2 regions of the Vibrio sp. QJM3NY_35 genome follow, and region 1 is predicted to be linked to the other one. Evidence: riboswitches for the same ligand, from Rfam matches in the RefSeq annotation. Region 1 holds a riboswitch; the other holds the start of a gene.
What was found. Region 1 has a riboswitch for cyclic di-GMP ahead of AC3CH3_RS09935 (TfoX/Sxy family DNA transformation protein). Riboswitches for the same ligand answer to the same signal wherever they lie in the genome.

Region 1 (6,235 bases):
AATCAAAGATGATGATGGAATCGAATTGAAATAAAAACGGGAAGCTAATTTTAGCTTCCCGTTTTTATTTGGAGGAGGTATCGGCCTAATTGTCTTATAAGGTCACTGAAACTCTGCTATTCGGGTGAAGCAGCACCGCACTGCCAACAAGAGCCGAATTGCGCTTCGTTGACTTCATGACACTCACCACAACGCCACTCTTCATAGATGATCGAATCTTGCTGCTTTTGGTAGTCATTGACGAGCATGCGAGCTTCACTGGCCAATTCTGGCTCATATAACCACACGTAAGGGTCAGTTTCTTCCGTAAATGGGATTTCCCCCTTCAATCCGAACAATCCCTCACCACGAACTTCACAGGCAATATTCTCGCTTTCTAATAATCCACAGATGATATGAGCTTCTGTCGGATTCGATGCACTGAAGATTTTCATTGAAATAGAACCTTATTCGGCTATCTGTGTTATTTAGCTATTATAAATTATTCAGCTACGGGCGCTGAGCGAAACTTACCCATCAACCATTTAGCAACTATTGGGAATATCCCCAATAACGCAAATGACAATAGTACTGAAGGGGAGACGATGCCCGAAAGTGAATCAATTTCTGCGAGCTGAGTACCAGCATTCAAGAAAACCGCCGTCCCCGGTAACATCCCGATTTGACTCGTAATGTAGTAACGACTCACTGACATCGGTGTTAGACCCATCAATAGGTTAATAAGGAAAAATGGGAATACAGGGATCAGACGCAGAGAAAATAGGTAAAACGCGCCGTCTTTTTCAACCCCCTTGTTAATTGTCGCCAATTTGTCACCAAACTTGGTTTGAATCCAGTCACGCAATAGGTAACGGCTACTTAAGAAGGCTAAAGTCGCACCGATCGCACTCGCGAAAGATACCAGCAGCAAGCTATTCCAGAAGCCAAATAGAGCAGCTCCAAGCAGGGTAACAACAGCGGCGCCAGGAATTGAGAAAGCAGTGATCATTACATACGCAACAAAATAGATAGCGGCAGCAGCAATAAAGTTGCTGTCAATATAGTCATTTAAAACGGCTTGTTGGGCCTTAGCATTTTCAAGCGTGAGGTATTGACCAAAATTGACGCCTAACAAGACGATGGTTACTACCAATATAATACCCAATATCATTTTCTTACTCATTGATACTTCCTCTAAATTTTCAATGCATATCGATAGTATAGATAGACAGGTAAAGCTTAGATTAACTTTCAGCAGATATAAAAAAAGCCGCAAAAAATGCGGCTTAGTTATGTAGATACAATGTTAATTGACGCGATTGATAAGCTCTTCACGACGCTGCTGCGGTATAACTGACCAATGTGTACCATTGATCGCACCTTCTAGCGCCCAAAGTAGTTCAATACTGACAGAAGACGCATGCGATTCTTTGATGGCGTTAAATGCGTTTACAGAGCCAGATTCATATAAACGTTCTACAGAATCGATCCCTGCCTTTTTCAACATACGCTCGGTAGCGAGTCGAAGATTAGGCAGATCTTTGAGTCGGGTCGGCTTAGCAGAAGACTGCTCAGCTTTTTCTTCTTTAGCAAAACCTAGAGACGTGGTTGCAAGCTGCAAGATTTTCTCTTGGTCTTGCCAGAGGCCTTCAGGTAAAGCGAAATATTTAGTAACGACAGGGAAACCACGTTTTTTGTAGACGTACGGTTGAAACCCTTGTTGTTCGAATTGTTTCGTTGTGCCTTTGTCTGCGCGTATGTGCAACTGGTCATTTACAACCAGAGCAAACATAGTGTCATCAGCAAAAAGACCGAAGCCACCAAACATTGAGCGTGATTTTATTTTTCCTAGGGACTCAAATAACTTCATCGAGTCCTTTAGTATCGGTTTATCCATGTTATTTATCTCGGTGTATTTGAACTACGCCACCAAATAAGCAGGTCCGAGAGATTAGCAAAATGTTGCAATTAAATTGTCAATAAGCCGTAAATTACCAAATTATTAGTAGTTACTGCATTTTGCCATCGGTAACCCCGCTACCATACCAACGAGTGGTTTAGGCCGGAAGCTTTGCGTCTCACTCTTTCGAGTGGTTTGCCCTGTGCGTGACTGATTGAATAGAATAAAGTTTTTGTTGAATGAAGCTCACAGTTGATATTTCAAAATGTGATATTGCTTCAATTAATGATCTTTCTGTTGTGCATCTGGGTTCATTATAGTTGCTGATAAAAAAAGCGCACCTAAAGGTGCGCTTGATGAAATTAAACTCGAATTATCAATTAATTTAACGTTTTAACTGTGCTTCGTTCAACAATTTCAGGGTGCATTTCGAAGACGCGTTTTTCGTGGTCTTTGTCTTTGATGCGCTCTAATAGAATTTCGAATGCATTCTTACCAACACGACGTTTTGGTTGGTGAACGGTCGTTAGCGGCGGAGAGAAGTATTCAGCCAGTTCGATATTGTCGTAACCGATCACTGAGATATCTTCTGGAATGCGAATGCCTTTTTCTTGCAGGCGGCTCATTAAGCCGAGTGCCATTGTGTCGTTAAAGCAGAATACCGCTGTTGGACGATCTTCCATCTCAACGATTTGTTCTGCAGCAAGAACAGCCGTATCACACTCGAAGTTACCTTCGATGATCATATTTTCATCAGCAGAAATCTTTGCTTCATTCAGTGCGCGCTTGTAACCGGCAATACGTTCAACACATGCTGCTTTGTCTAAGTGGCCACTTAAACATGCAATCTTAGAGTGACCGCGTTCAATAAGGTATTTGGTCGCTAGGTAGCCACCTTCTTCAGAGTTATCGATGATCTTATCAGCCTGAGAGCTCTCTGGGCCCCAGTCCATGATAACTTTAGGGATGTCAGCGTGACGGTCTAACATCTCTCTTAGTTCTTCAGTTAGGTCAGAACACATAACTAAGATGCCATCTACACGTTTCTCTGCAAGCATTCGAATATAGTCACGTTGCTTCTCATAGATACCGCCCGTATTACACAGGATCAAAGTGTAACCTTGACGGTAGCAGTAGCTCTCAACACCATCGATAACTTCAGAGAAGAATAGGTTAGTTGATTGAGTCACTAGCATGCCGATGGTGCGTGTTGTATTACACTTCAAACTACGAGCGACAGCACTTGGTGCATAGTTCAGTTCATCTACGGCTTTGTTTACTTTTTCTTGAGTTGCTTCTGCAACAAAGCGAGTTTTGTTGATTACGTGAGAAACGGTTGTTGTTGATACGCCGGCTAAGCGAGCGACATCTTTTATAGTGGCCATGGTTTTATCCTATTAGAAGCTACTTTCCCAAAGTACGGAATAAAGTAGCCGTTAAGCTACCTAACTAAGAGCTTAAATTTGTAGGGCTCTTTGGGTACTAAAGTGCTAAAAAACAAAAAACCGCTATTGAGCGGCTTGTCTTAACACCGAAATGCTCTGAACTTTAATAAGCATAGCATTTCGTGAATGTTTCATATTTTATCGTTTGCGGTCACAATTTTAGACTGACTAGAAATTACTCGCAATAAAATTCACCCAGAAATCCGGGTGAATTGTCACATTCTACTGAATTTATTTACCTAGTCATCCAATAAGCTATTCACCAGCTAAATATTGAGTGTCTAATTGACAGAATGCGAGTAGCAAAGATGAGACGGAGGCGTAGAAACCGAATTCATCAACGTCATGACATTTCACGTTGAACTTTGGTACCCAAGTCAGCAGTTGTTGTTCGATAAACTGCTGTTGAACGGCAAATGAATTCTCTAGCTCTTCTTCAATATCCGTTTCGTTTGAACGAATGATCAAGTTACCAAGGAAATCGAGTTCGATAGCAATGTGGTCTGCTGGCTCTTTTAGATCTTGGTTCACCACTAAATTGTGCTTAGCCATGATCTCTTCCATATCTTTTGCAGGCTTATCATTCAAAAGGCCAGTTTCACCGATATACATAGAAGCGTAAGGAAGAGCACCGTGTTTATCTGTTTTTAAGAAAAGATCGCAAAAGTCTGCAGACAATTCTAGTTGAGCATCTTCACGTGTTTGTAGGCGGTTAAGCGCATCCACTAGCTTATCAATCGCTGGCTTTAGTGTTTCATTTTCGCCTAGACCAGTTAGGAAAGAACGAATTTCAACAGAGTGGTAGTGATCGAGTTCTTCTTGAGTCAGTTCTTTGGCGAACAAGCTTGATAGCCACCAGTATATTTCTGCTCTTTGCTCGTTGAACGCTTTCGTATCTTTCATTTAAATAATCCTAATATCATCTTTCGTCATACTTAGGGTATGAAGGCTAACTAAACAGTGATACTTATCGAACACAAAGTCACTCGTTAGTAGTAATACCTATATTGAATTGCGATGGACGATAAATAGCAAGGTTTAAGATTGTCTTGTATCAAAAAAAATCCATGTTTCTGGCTTTTATCTTCTGTACCACTAGAATTGTTACTAGTTATGAATAGAATAGTCACTGAAACTATTAAATAAGAAAAGTGGTGTAGATGAGCTATCACGTATTAGTCGTAGAAGATGATGTGGTAACCCGCAGTAAACTGGTTGGATACTTCCAGAACGAGGGTTATACAGTGAGCGAAGCAGAAAGCGGCGCTCAAATGAGAAACGTGTTAGAAGAAAACAACGTTGACCTCATTATGCTGGACATCAACTTACCAGGCGAAGATGGATTGATGCTAACTCGCGAATTACGCAGTCAATCAGACATTGGAATTATTTTAGTTACTGGACGCACGGATAGCATCGACAAGATCGTTGGCCTTGAAATGGGCGCTGACGATTACGTTACTAAACCCTTCGAACTTCGCGAGTTATTAGTTCGAGTTAAAAACCTACTTTGGCGTATCTCTGCTGCTCGTAAAACAGCAGCGGGCGCTGTAGAAGAAACATCAGATGAGTCTGTGGTTCGTTTTGGTGAGTGGACATTTGATATCCCTCGTCGTGCGTTAAGCAAAAACGGCGAACCGGTGAAACTGACCAAAGCAGAATACGAACTGCTAGTGGCGTTGTCTTCTTACCCTAACCAAGTATTAAGCCGCGAACGTATTCTGAATATGATCAGTCACCGAGTGGACGCGCCTAATGACCGTACTATCGACGTGCTGATTCGTCGTATGCGTGCAAAAATGGAGTTCGATCCTAAGAACCCACAAATTTTTGTGACGGTTCACGGTGAAGGTTACATGTTCGCTGGTGATTGATTTCCTTCGGGAGTGATTAATTAACAACGACATTTAAACGTAAAAAGCCGAGACATCATTGATGTCTCGGCTTTTTTATTACTCAGCTTTTACTGTTAACGACCAGAGAATCTACAAATACTTGGCGACTCTGTCTGCTCAGATGAGTTTAAAGATTCAATGGGCTTATTGAGGCTGAGCCGCAGAAACGTCACCGTCATCTTCAATTAAGCTGGAAGCTTCTGGAATAACAGGCTCTTCAACAATGTCATTGCTTGTATCTAGCCAATCACGCAGGCTTTGCCAAACCAATCCCATGGTTTCGTGCCAGTAACGCTCAGTCTGCTCAAGGTAAAGAGCTTTTGGCATGTACTTGTTCCAAGGCTCAACAATACCTTCTTGTGCAAGGTAGTTAGTTGGTGCCGGCAGTGGTTTCATTCCAGCAGCATTGAATTCGTTCAGTGCGCGAGTCATATGGCTCGCTGAAGTCACCAACACCATTCTTTTATTCTTAACGAACGCAGCGGCTTGGCGTGCTTCTTCCCAGGTGTCTTTTGCTGTTTCAAGCAGAATGATGTTTGGCTTTGCTACGCCAAGTGCTAATGCAACTTTAGCCATCATTCTTGCGTTACTGACTTCAGTGCCTGCGCCATAGCCAGACAAAATGAGTTTTGCACCAGGATAAAGACGTAGAATACGAATCCCTTCACTTAAACGCATCAGGCCGGTGCGGCTAAGTTCTGATGTCGGTGGAATTTGGTCGTCTACGACGTGACCACTTCCGAGAACCATCACGTAATCGACGGTTTCATCGACAGGTAAAAATGCGGTGTGTTGCCTTTCCATTGGCATTAAAAGTTGACTAGAAACTGGTTGGAAAGCGATTAGGAAAATACCACATAGGGCTGAAAGGGTGATTAGACAACCCGTCTTCCTTTTGGTAGTAAACATCACTAGGGCTAAACCCAGAAAAGCGAGAATTAACATTGCTGGCAGTGGCATCAATAGCGAAGACACTACTTTTTTCAGCTCAAACATATCCGAATAGTCCGAAAAAA
Region 2 (6,235 bases), on a different replicon from region 1:
TCTCTCCCGAAGGAAACTGTTCCTTTCTTGCGAACCACAGCAAATATTCTTCAGGCAGGTCAATCAGTGTACGACCCGCGTACTTTCCAAATGGCATCTGCATTCGAGCCAACTTAATCAAGTTCTCTTTCTCTAGCATTATTCGCTCTTTCTATGCGTCATCTATGTTGTGTAGAGTATCACCTAAACGTTCAACCCAATAGTTGATCGCGTCTTTGGCATCATCCAGCGAATCAATCATGGTTGAAAAATCTTTGTTACCCGCTTCACGGTCGATGGCTGCAAACAGTGGTGTGCCCTCTTGAGCATCACTGACCAATAACTCTACACTCGCACTCCCAACATTGGTGTGTTGGCCAGTTGTCACCTTAGAAATAGTTGACATCGCAAGGCCAAATGGCAGAACGCTGCTCGTTACAGCTAAGATCGGATTAGGCGTTTCAACGTTACTCAGAGCGATACTCAAGCGGAGCGTTTTTCCTGTCGGTTCATCGACAATCGTTTTATGAGGCGATATTTTCTCTTCCAAGCGCGAAACCATGTGCTCAGTAAGTTCCTGAATCTCTTCCTGATCCAACGAACCTTCTTCTGCTAAAACAAAAATTTGGTCGATCACTACAGAGTCGTAATCATCTAACTTGGATTTCAAACGCTGTGTGTCACGCAGCCCACCCCTTGCCCAAACCAAGTCGACGCCTCCGACAGGCCCAGCCTGAAAATCTTCGTAGCTGGTAAATTTAGTAGCTGTTCTAATTGGGCCGCCTGCACAACCAAACAAGAAAATGCTGGTTGCAACAAGCAAAAGGACTTTTAAAGAGTTCATAACGCACTTAGCTAAAATTAAGGAACCTAACTAAGTATGCCATACCCTATGTGAGAAGGTTGTAGAAAAAAGGGGTTAAAAATTAGAGCTAACTCTAAAATTAATCATGTTGAACAGTGTGAGCGTACTCTACAATCACTTGATTTCCTTCAATATAAGCATTTTGGATCTCACCATCAACACTCATTCTACTTTTCAGGTAGACCACTTTAGGGCCCGATTCATTACCCTCTTTTAGCGAAGGGAATACATTCCTTGGTTCCAAATGAAGTAAACGGCAAAAGTGACTGATGAAAGACATGGTCAATGGCGTCTCCCCTCTTAACACTCTAGAGAAATCAAGCTGGTTCATTCCTAGCTTTTTTGAAAACTCCATCTGCGTAATTCGCATTCGCGATTTTTGTGACATCCACGTTTGATACAACGCATCTCTGTCTTGTTCTGTGAATTCCATACCGACTCCTTTATATAATTCATACCAATCAATTGTCCGTTTTTTCATACACGACATGTCAGGGTTCGGTTAATGGAAACCAAAGGTTTGGTTTTGATATGAGTGCAATTGTTGTACAGAGCAGAACACAAAAACCCAAAAGCATTCACAAAAGCATTCACAAAAGCATTCACAAAAGCAATTAAGATTAAATACTTTCTTTATTTATATCAATAATTTATACGTTAACTAACGAAACATATAGCAAGTTAATTTGTATTAAGAATTAAAAGTTCGAGATTAGCATTCCACATTTCAATCTATTGATTCGCATTTATAAAACTGGTTGGCTACATTTCGGTTGCTCAAACGCACTTCTGGCAAACTATTTGAAAGAATAGGACGCAAAGCCACCGGTCTGTCGACAAATATTCTGTCTATGATAGCGGGGCCGCCACTTAATAGGATTTAAGTGTCAATGCATGCCGGAGTGTTCTCTTTTTTGTCGGCCAAATACAGTAAGGACAAATAATGAAACAACTCCCAAAAAAATCACTCATCGCGCTATCGCTTCTTAGCGTAAGCGGTGCAAGCTTCGGTCACGGTTATGTCTCGGCATACAACAATGGCATAGCTGAGAGCCGTGTTGCCCTATGTAAGTTCCCTGCGAGTGATACGCAAGAGAAAAACACCAACTGTGGTGGTATCCAATACGAACCACAAAGTGTAGAAGGCCCTGAAGGCTTCCCGGAAGTCGGCCCTGCTGATGGAAAAATTGCCAGTGCGCAATCTTCTTTAGCAGCAGCACTAGACGAACAAACCGCAGACCGCTGGGTTAAACGCCCTATCAAGTCTGGTTCTCAATACTTCGAGTGGACATTCACAGCTAACCACAAGACCCGCGATTGGAAATACTACATTACGCAACCTGACTGGAACCCAAACCAGCCTTTGGCACGCAGTTCTTTTGATTTAACGCCATTCTGTGTTGTTGAAGGCAATATGGAACAGCCACCGATGCAAGTAAGCCACTTGTGTAATGTTCCAGAGCGCGAAGGTTATCAAGTGATCCTTGCTGTATGGGATGTGGGTGACACTGCTGCAGCTTTCTACAACGTTATCGATGTGAAATTTGATGGTGACGGCCCTATCATCCCGGATTGGGATCAAGGCGGTCAGATCAACCCAACTCAAGATCTGAACGTTGGTGATGCGGTTTACACTCGTGTCTTCGATCAGTCTGGTGAGAACGCTTCATACAGCACTGAGCTAGTGATTGAAAGCAACGAGCAAGGCAAAGCAAACAACTGGTCTTATGCATTGGCATCAAAGATCAACCAAGAGCAGACGCAAATCAAAGCAGGTCAATTAAACGGCCAAGGCGATTTCGCTCCTGTATACGGTTCGAACCCTATTTACTTAAAATCAGGTTCAGGCTTTAACAGCGTAGAGATCGGCTACAAGATTGATACTCCAGAACCAGACCATGAGCTAGAAGTGACTGGCTTAGAGTCTGAATACATTATTGACGAAAATCAGCCAACACAGCTTAATCTAACTTTAGAAGCAACCGGCGATGTTCAAGCAGAACTGACGGTGTACAACCATCACCGCGAAGCACTTGCTTCTCAAAAATCAGAACTGGCAGACGGACAAGTTGAAGATGTTCAACTCACTCTGTCTAAATCGGAGGCTGGCCACCACATGCTTGTGGTTGTGACTAAAGATGAGCAAGGTAACTTAGTGGATCAGAACACGCTTGATTTCCACCTAATGGACGAGCAAACACCGCCACCCGAAGGCGATTACGACTTCGTTTTTCCTGAGAGCATCGAGTCTTACACAGCAGGTACTAAGGTACTGAGCAGCGATGGTGGCGTTTATCAGTGTAAAGAGTTCCCATACTCTGGTTACTGCGTTCAATGGACTCCAACAGCAACTCAATACGAACCAGGTGTTGGTTCACACTGGCAAGATGCTTGGAACAAAGTTGACTAATTACTAGCCAGCCACTTACTTTCTAGTAGGTACGTGCTAGTAATCAGCAAAACAAAAAACGGATGCCCAGAGCATCCGTTTTCTTATTCAGTAAAAGTAGAAACACCAGTTATTAAAATGGAAACATCAGTTATCAAAGTAGATAGTGGTCAGCCAGCAAAGCGACAAACAAGATCATGAGATGATAAATGGAGAATTTAAAAGTCTTCATCGCCATATTAGGCTCATCACGATATTTAAGTATCCAAGCGTGATAAACAAACCCGCCGTTTAACACCAAAGAAGCACTCAGATATATCCAGCTACTCATGCCAACCAACACCGGCAATATACATACGATGCTAAGCAACAAGGTATAGAGCAGAATTGATGTTTTGGTGTAGGCGATCCCATGCGTCACAGGCAACATCGGGATGTTCACCTTAGCGTATTCGTCACGACGATGAATCGCCAACGCCCAAAAGTGCGGAGGTGTCCAAATAAAGATGATCATCACCAACAACCAAGCGTTTGAGTGCAGTTCATTGGTGACCGCCGTCCAACCCAATAACGGCGGCATCGCGCCTGCAATCCCTGCTATTACGATGTTTTGCGGCGTTGCTCGCTTCAAGTACATGGTATAAATCACCGCATAGCCTAATAAGCTCGCAAAGGTTAACCAAGCGGTCAGTTGATTAACCCACGCCACTAATGTGACAAAGCCAAGTAAACCAATGCCTGCAGCAAAGCTGAACACCCGTACGCTGCTGAGTTCTCCTGACGGCAAAGGGCGTCGGTTTGTGCGAGTCATTTGCCCATCGATCTTTTTATCGATCAAATGATTAAACGCAGCCGCTGAGCCTGCCATCAACCCTATTCCGATCATTCCAAAAAGAGTTTGCTGTAAAGGTAATCCGTTAGGCACCGCTAAACACATACCCACTAAGGCCGTCAGCAGCATCAAAGCCACTACCTTGGGTTTGGTCAGCGTTAAATAGACCTTCCAAGTAGCTTTGTTTTTCGAGGCCAGCTCATTTTTTGGAGTACTTTCTCCGTTGGTTGCTATCTCTTGACTGGCAGCGAGATCTTGACTTAAAGCTGCGCCTTGAACCACCACTCCATGTTGTGTTGATGTTCTAGTGACCATGATTACCTCCTTGTAATACATCGTTCTTCATCAAGTACTCACTCGGTTGACGTTGCCAAACCACAAAGTTTGTAACAACCATGGTGACAAGTAACAGAGCGGCCACCAAATTGTGCAAAACGGCTACCGAGATCGGTAGGTGAAACCATACATTGCTGATCCCTAAACTGACCTGTGCAAACAACACTATCGCCAAAGTGACAGCCAGCTTTCTTTGCGGTCCTTTTTCAAGCTTCCAAAGCTGATAAACAATCATCAACACCGTAAGTGTGGCAGCGATAGCCCCGAACCGGTGCATGACATGTATAGTTAATCGCGCGGGATATTCCAACACACCAAACTCATAGTTATCATGGCCGTGTTGAGCAAAATCGAACGCATTTTTGAAATCAAGGTAGCTCATCCAGTTACCTTCACAAATAGGCAATTGGGTACACACCAAAGCGGCATAGTTTGACGATGTCCAACCACCAAGCAGTATCTGCCCAACCACAATAAGTAACCCAAACAGCGCCCAAAATTTAAGTGTTGGAGAATAAGAGGCCTCGCCAAAACGGCTTTGGAATTGAGACAAACGACAATAGAGCAGACACAACAGTGACAGCAACGTGAAGCCCCCCATCAAATGCGCCATAACCACAACGGGCATCAACTTGAGAGTCACCGTCCACATTCCAAGCAAAGCCTGAAAGATCACAGTGGCTGAAATAAGCAAAGGAAGCCCAATCGAAGTAATATTCTTTTTAATACACCAAGCGACTACAACAAAGATAAGCAGGCCTAATGTTCCTGCAAAGTAGCGATGTATCATCTCTATCCACGCTTTGTCTGCTTCGAGAGCTCGCTCGGGAAATTGCAGATTGGCTTGATTCACCGCTTGGGCATCAGACGGAACGGTGATCTTACCGTAACAACCCGGCCAGTCAGGACAGCCAAGGCCAGCATCAGACAGGCGTGTATAAGCTCCGAGAACAATCACGGTAAGGGTTAACAAGATAGTTAATCTCATCACAAGCATCAGTAAATCAGGGGCTTTATTCTGCATCACTTATCTCCCTATACTTATTCCCTTTCGCTGCTTAAGCTCAAGCATTTTCGCCATCAACTACCCAACTCGTGACAGCTTAAGTAGCTTTCTTAAATCATGAATCATACCTTTGGATTGCCCGACTAACTGCGACGGTTCCGAAACGCTTTTGTACTCCATAACCAGCTGTCCTAGCGGGTCAATAATGACAATGGAAGCCGGCGCAAACTCGGTACTTAACTGATCTCCACCAGCTAACAAAGACAAATCCGGCTTATCAAGCGAACCCGATAACGAGTTACCCTCAGATACAAAAACAACGGCCGTCACTCGCTCTTTGTTTTTCCCTAACGCTAAATAACTTTGATTCAAATAATGGAGTTGTTGTTCACACAAGCTTTCGCACTCTATCGGCGCGATATACCCCACAACCCAACCCTCTCCAGCCATGGGTACCGTTACGCCGAAATCCGCTAGTGTAGTTCTTGGTTCGACCAATTCGCCCGAGTTAGTGACACCTGATGTGTACCAATTCTGGTCCAGCACAGCTTTGGCGATAATGGCTGGCAAAGCGAAAATTAAAACAAGTCCAATTAATACCAAGCGCCCTTTAGTACGACGGCTTCTGAGCTCAGCCATGTTTGCCTCGGTAATTTCCCTGTTCACTTGTGCTTGAGATTTATCCATCCTTATTCCTCGTGATAGGTGTTGCTTTTAGGTACCGATAGCCAATCAACAACATCAAAAACAAAAGTACCGCAGCCATAACAAACCATTGAAATGAGTAACCAAAATGCTTCTCAGATTTCATCGCCGTTGGACGCCATA

Region 2: it holds a riboswitch for cyclic di-GMP, as region 1 does, so the genes downstream of both, gbpA (N-acetylglucosamine-binding protein GbpA) here and AC3CH3_RS09935 (TfoX/Sxy family DNA transformation protein) in region 1, are expected to answer to the same signal.

Annotation. Positions count from the first base shown of each region.
Region 1 is NZ_CM173507.1:2,212,636-2,218,870, reverse strand. Features, by position in the region: gene AC3CH3_RS09945 (putative signal transducing protein) at 117-434, opposite strand; gene AC3CH3_RS09940 (TVP38/TMEM64 family protein) at 482-1,162, opposite strand; gene AC3CH3_RS09935 (TfoX/Sxy family DNA transformation protein) at 1,286-1,876, opposite strand; cyclic di-GMP riboswitch class I at 2,004-2,089, opposite strand; gene purR (HTH-type transcriptional repressor PurR) at 2,260-3,264, opposite strand; gene torD (molecular chaperone TorD) at 3,580-4,227, opposite strand; gene torR (two-component system response regulator TorR) at 4,485-5,198, shown strand; gene elyC (envelope biogenesis factor ElyC) at 5,364-6,215, opposite strand.
Region 2 is NZ_CM173508.1:276,782-283,016, forward strand. Features, by position in the region: gene AC3CH3_RS16640 (DUF3820 family protein) at 1-139, opposite strand, end outside; gene AC3CH3_RS16645 (DUF3313 domain-containing protein) at 152-823, opposite strand; gene AC3CH3_RS16650 (hypothetical protein) at 924-1,277, opposite strand; cyclic di-GMP riboswitch class I at 1,626-1,715, shown strand; gene gbpA (N-acetylglucosamine-binding protein GbpA) at 1,788-3,254, shown strand; gene cyoE (heme o synthase) at 3,388-4,380, opposite strand; gene AC3CH3_RS16665 (COX15/CtaA family protein) at 4,370-5,425, opposite strand; gene AC3CH3_RS16670 (hypothetical protein) at 5,486-6,094, opposite strand; gene AC3CH3_RS16675 (SURF1 family protein) at 6,087-6,235, opposite strand, start outside.